Regions from separate parts of the Streptomyces sp. NPDC040610 genome, predicted to be linked through region 1. Evidence: riboswitches for the same ligand, from Rfam matches in the RefSeq annotation. Region 1 holds a riboswitch; the other holds the start of a gene.
The links. Region 1 has a riboswitch for glycine ahead of gcvT (glycine cleavage system aminomethyltransferase GcvT). Riboswitches for the same ligand answer to the same signal wherever they lie in the genome.
Positions count from the first base shown of each region.

Region 2: it holds a riboswitch for glycine, as region 1 does, so the genes downstream of both, gcvP (aminomethyl-transferring glycine dehydrogenase) here and gcvT (glycine cleavage system aminomethyltransferase GcvT) in region 1, are expected to answer to the same signal.

Region 1 is NZ_JBVIXA010000001.1:1,253,231-1,256,226, forward strand. Features, by position in the region: gene glyA (serine hydroxymethyltransferase) at 1-471, opposite strand, end outside; gene gcvH (glycine cleavage system protein GcvH) at 497-874, opposite strand; gene gcvT (glycine cleavage system aminomethyltransferase GcvT) at 1,029-2,153, opposite strand; glycine riboswitch at 2,190-2,330, opposite strand; glycine riboswitch at 2,331-2,450, opposite strand; gene ACZ6AA_RS05575 (AAA family ATPase) at 2,594-2,996, shown strand, end outside.
Region 2 is NZ_JBVIXA010000002.1:1,360,403-1,363,398, forward strand. Features, by position in the region: gene gcvP (aminomethyl-transferring glycine dehydrogenase) at 1-2,033, opposite strand, end outside; glycine riboswitch at 2,222-2,319, opposite strand; gene ACZ6AA_RS12565 (PRC-barrel domain-containing protein) at 2,505-2,867, shown strand.

The sequences.
Region 1 (2,996 bases):
CTCGGCCATGTCGACCAGACCGGCGGCGTCCACGTGGTACGCGACCACGTTGAACTGCTTGCCGGAGAAGTTCAGGCGCATGCCGTGGGTGAGGTGCCCGCCGTGCGCCAGGTCAAGGCCGAGGATCGTGTCGCCGGGCTGGGCGATCGCGAAGAGGGCGGCCTGGTTGGCGGAGGCGCCGGAGTGCGGCTGGACGTTGGCGTACTCGGCGCCGAACAGGTCCTTGACCCGGTCGATGGCGATCTGCTCGGTGACGTCCACGTGCTCACAGCCGCCGTAGTAGCGGCGGCCGGGGTAGCCCTCGGCGTACTTGTTGGTGAGGACGGTGCCCTGGGCCTCCATGACGGCGACCGGAGCGAAGTTCTCCGAGGCGATCATTTCCAGGGTGGACTGCTGGCGGACGAGCTCGGCGTCGACGGCGGCGGCGACGTCCGGGTCGAGCTCGTGCAGAGGGGTGTTCATAAGCGACATCGGAAAATCAGTCCTTACGCCGTGGTCAGCTGCCTGCGAACGCGGTGTACTCGTCGGCGGAGAGCAGGTCGCCCGGCTCCTCGGCGACGCGCACCTTGAACAGCCAGCCGCCCTCGAAGGGGGCAGAGTTCACCAGGGACGGGTCGTCCACGACGTCCTGGTTGGCCTCGACGACCTCACCGGAGACCGGCGAGTAGAGGTCGCTGACCGACTTCGTCGACTCCAGCTCACCGCAGGTCTCACCCGCGGCGACCGTGTCGCCGACCGCCGGGAGCTGGGCGAAGACGACGTCGCCGAGCGCGTTGGCCGCGAACTCGGTGATGCCGACCGTCGCCACACCGTCCTCGGTGGCCGACAGCCACTCGTGCTCCTTGCTGTAACGCAGCTGCTGGGGATTGCTCATGGCCTGAATTCTCCTGTACGCGGGCGAGTGCTGATGAACGTGGGTCTTACGGACTGAGACGGGCGCGTGCCGCCACGGCTCCCGACGGGACGCGGAGGCGTCCGCAGAGCGAGTGGGGCGCGGGCGGAGGCCGGACTGGACCGGCGCCGCCGGGCTACTTCTGACGCTTGTAGAACGGCAGCGCGACGACTTCGTACGGCTCATGCGTACCGCGGATGTCCACACCCACGCCCGCCGTGCCGGGGGCGGCGTGCGCCGCGTCGACGTACGCCATCGCGATCGGCTTGCCGAGGGTCGGGGACGGCGCGCCGGAGGTGACCTCGCCGACGACCTCGCCGCCGACGACCACGGACATGCCCGCGCGCGGGACCCGGCGGCCCTCGGCGATCAGGCCCACCAGCTTGCGCGGGGGAGCGGCCTCGGCGCGCTCGGCGGCCGCGCGCAGCGCCTCGACGCCCACGAAGTCGTCCGCGTGGGACGTCTTGTCAAACTTGACGACTCGTCCCAGACCGGCGTCGAACGGCGTCAGGGCCGTCGTCAGCTCGTGCCCGTACAGCGGCATGCCCGCCTCCAGGCGCAGCGTGTCGCGGCAGGACAGGCCGCAGGGGACCAGGCCCACCGGGGCACCGGCCTCGGTCAGCGCACGCCACAGCTGCTCGGCGTGCTCGGGGGCCACGAACAGCTCGAAGCCGTCCTCGCCGGTGTAGCCCGTGCGGGCGATCAGGGCGGGGACGCCCGCGACGGTGCCGGGCAGGCCCGCGTAGTACTTCAGGCCGTCGAGGTCGGCGTCCGTGACCGCCTTCAGGATGCCGGGGGACTCCGGGCCCTGGACGGCGATGAGGGCGTAGGCGTCGCGGTCGTCGCGGACCACGGCGTCGAAGCCTTCGGCGCGCTCGGTCAGTGCGTCGAGCACGACCTGGGCGTTGCCGGCGTTGGCGACGACCATGTACTCCTGGTCCTGGAGCCGGTAGACGATCAGGTCGTCCAGGATGCCGCCGTCGGCCTGACAGATCATGGTGTAGCGGGCGCGGCCGACGCCGACGGAGCCGATGTTGCCGACCAGGGCGTGGTTGAGCAGGTCCACCGCCGCGGGGCCGGTGACCGTGATCTCGCCCATGTGGGAGAGGTCGAAGAGGCCGGCGCGGGTGCGGACCGCGTTGTGCTCGTCGCGCTCGCTGGCGTAGCGCAGCGGCATGTCCCAGCCCGCGAAGTCGGTCATGGTCGCACCGAGGTCGCGATGCAGGGCGTCCAGGGCGGTGTGGCGTGGGGTGTTGCTCATCAGTACTGGCTCCCGGGGCATGACGGGCGAGGTCGATCCTCCCCATCTGTCATCGAACCTGAGAGGTTCACCACGTCCCGTGCGTATGACGGGTCATGACTTGCACCTTGGGTGGAGCCGCCCCTGCGACCGGTGTGGCCGGGTGTGACCGGGGATCGACCCGCTTTTCAGATGTGCCTCGCCCGCGCGGTACGGGGCCTGAGAGATTCAAGGGAGGAACTTGCTCCTTCGGCGCCCCGGGACGACGTCCGCGTCAGAGTGCGGTCACGTCTCCGGGAACTCTCCCGCGCGGATTCAAGCGGCCGGTATGGAGTTGGCGCGCACATCATTGCACGCGCCCCCGCTTCACGACAGCAGCAACTTCTTCACGACGGCGGCTACGGCGGAATGCCCTTGTGTGGCATTACCGTCTCTTTACACTCAACGGAGAAGTACTGGGGATGAGTGACGTGACCAGCATGGGGAGGCCGATCACGGTGCACAGGAGCGGTGCTTATGCGACCACCACGGGTGTGGCGCTGCCCGGCGGCGACGTGGTGCCGCCGCAGCCCGGCGCCCCCGTGCGCGAGTGCCTCGGGTACTTCCCGCGGCCCGTCGTGCGCGACCTCAGGGACCGGGCCCGGCGCGGCCCGCGCCGCCTGGTGTTCGGCGCGAGCGACGTCGTGGTCGTGTCCGGGCTGCCCGGCAGCGGCAAGTCCACGCTGATGCGGCGCGCGGTGGCGGGGCCGCGCGTGGACTCCCAGGACACCCGGGACCGCTGGGCGGCCCGCATGCCCCGGCTGCTGCCGTACGCGCTCTACCGCCCCCTGGTCCGCCTCGCGCACTACGCGGGCCTGCACCGGG
Region 2 (2,996 bases), on a different contig from region 1:
CCGCCCGCGTCGTGCACCTGCGCGCAGATGTCGGCGACGTGCTCCTCGAAGACACCGTGCGTGGACGGGTAGGTGATCATCAGGACGGCGAGCTGGTCGCGGTGCTGCTCGATCTTGGCCCGCAGGTCCTCGACGTCGATCTCGCCGTCGTCCGCGGTCTTCACCACGACGACCTTCATCCCGGCCATCACGGCGCTGGCGGCGTTGGTGCCGTGCGCGGAGGACGGGATCAGGCAGACGGTCCGCTGGTCGTCGCCGTTGGCACGGTGGTAGCCGCGGACCGCGAGCAGTCCGGCGAGCTCGCCCTGCGAACCGGCGTTGGGCTGCAGTGACACCTTGTCGTACCCGGTGACCTCGGCGAGCCGCTCCTCGAGCTCCCTGATCAGCGTCAGATAGCCCTGGGCCTGCTGGGCGGGCGCGAAGGGGTGCAGCTGGCCGAACTCCGGCCAGGTGACCGGCTCCATCTCCGTGGTGGCGTTGAGCTTCATGGTGCAGGAGCCCAGCGGGATCATGCCGCGGTCGAGCGCGTAGTCCCGGTCGGCGAGGCGGCGCAGGTAGCGCAGCATCGCGGTCTCGGAGCGGTACTGGTGGAACACCGGGTGCGCCATGAAGTCGTCGGAGCGCTGCAGACCGGCGGGCAGCGTGTCGGCGACGGAGGCGTCCAGCGCCTCGACGTCGGCCTCGACACCGAACGCGGTCCAGATCGCGGCGAGCTGCGTGCGCGTCGTGGTCTCGTCGCACGCGAACGACACCTGGTCGGCGTCCACGAGGTGGATGTTCACGCCGCCCTCGCGGGCCGCGGTCACGATGTCGGCGGCCTTGCCCGGCACGCGGACGGTCAGCGTGTCGAAGTACGCCTCGTGCACGACCTCGACGCCCCCGGCCTTGAGGCCCGCGGCGAGGATCGTCGCGTACCGGTGGGTGCGCCGCGCGATCGCCTTGAGCCCCTCGGGGCCGTGGTAGACGGCGTACATCCCGGCCATGACGGCGAGCAGCACCTGGGCGGTACAGATGTTGCTGGTCGCCTTCTCGCGGCGGATGTGCTGCTCACGGGTCTGCAGCGCGAGCCGGTAGGCCTTGTTGCCGTCGGCGTCGACGGACACGCCCACGAGGCGTCCGGGCAGGCTGCGGGCGAACTTCTCGCGCACCGCCATGTAGCCGGCGTGCGGGCCGCCGAAGCCCATCGGGACGCCGAAGCGCTGGGTGGTGCCGACGGCGATGTCCGCGCCGAGCTCACCGGGCGAGGTGAGCAGCGTGAGCGCCAGCAGGTCGGCGGCCACAGAAACGATTGCGCCCAGGTCGTGGGCCTGGTCGATGAGCGCCTTGATGTCCCGTACGGCACCGGAGGCGCCCGGGTACTGGAGCAGCACGCCGACCACGCCGCGCTCGGCGACGTCGGCCGGGATGCCGTCCGTCAGGTCCGCGACGACGACCTCGACACCGGTCGGCTCGGCGCGGGTCTGGATCACGGCGACGGTCTGCGGCAGCACGTCGGCGTCGACGAGGAAGACGCCGTTCTTGACCTTGCCCAGGCGCCGGGAGAGCGCCATGGCCTCGGCGGCGGCGGTGCCCTCGTCGAGCAGCGAGGCACCGGAGGTGGGCAGTCCGGTCAGGTCGGCGACGACGGTCTGGAAGTTGAGGAGCGCCTCCAGACGGCCCTGCGAGATCTCCGGCTGGTACGGCGTGTACGCCGTGTACCAAGCCGGGTTCTCCATCACGTTCCGCAGGATCACCGGCGGCGTGAACGTGCCGTAGTAGCCGAGCCCGATCATCGAGTCGAGGACCTGGTTGCGGTCGGCGAGGGAGCGCAGCTCGGCCAGGACCTCGGCCTCGGTCCGCGCGCCGGGCAGCTCGAGGGCGTCGGCGTTCTTGATCACATCCGGCACCGCGGCGGCCGTCAGCTCGTCGAGGGAGCCGTACCCGACCTGGGCGAGCATCTTGGCGCGGGCTTCTGCATCGGGTCCGATGTGCCGCTGTTCGAAGGGGATTCCCTGCTCCAGCTGCGAGAGCGGAGTACGAGGAGTGGCGGTCATTGCGGAGGCCTCCTGGTCTGACACGACCTGCGAGGGGCACCACGGCGCGGGTACCCGGACGGCCTCCCCCTCTGTCATCTCAACCTGAGAGCTTCACAGCACCGCCCGAGGGCAGCGCTGCTTTCACCGTCGGTGAGGAAGGGTTCCGAACGTGCCCGCCCGACGCCCGCCCTGCTTTCCAGAGTGACCTCGTCCGTGCGGTACATGGGCCTGAGAGATTCCGGGGAGGAGTTGCTCCTTCGGCGCCTCCGGTGCTGCCACCGAAGAGCTCTCCCGCACGGGGTCAACAGCCACTCGCCAGCCTACCAGCGAGGACCGCGGCCGATCCCTCGAGTGGCCGCCCGCCTCGATGTGCTCTTTCGTAGTGATGACGAGCGAATTCTGGACGAGTACGTACTAGCACGTACGAGCAGGTACGAGTACGCACAAGCAGGTACGAGCACGAACGACTCGCGACCAGTTGGAGGGCCCGTGCAGACCGATATCGATCCGCGCAACCTGATCGGCCGCAAGGCGTTCGACCGCGACGGGGCCAAGATCGGCACAGTCGACGAGGTCTATCTCGACGATGCCACCGGTGCGCCGGAGTGGGCCGCCATACGGACGGGGCTGTTCAGCAGGGACGCCTTCGTCCCCCTGGAGCCCAGCGAGCTGGTCGACGACGGCACCCTCCGGGTCCCTTTCGAACGCGCCCTGATCAAGGACGCCCCGGACTTCGGCGTCGGCCGCCATCTGTCCCCGGAACAGGAACTCCAGCTCTACCGCCACTACGGCCTGGACCTGGCGCCACCGCCGCCCCCGCCGGACGCGGACTTCGGCCAGACGTCCGCGTAACCGACGGCGTCGAATTCCCGCCGCCGCCCCGACCCGGCCCACGTACCCCCATCCGACCCGGGCGTCCCGCACCGCCTCACGCGGCCCGCCCTGGTTCACGAGGCTCATCCCGGCTCGCACAGCCCAACC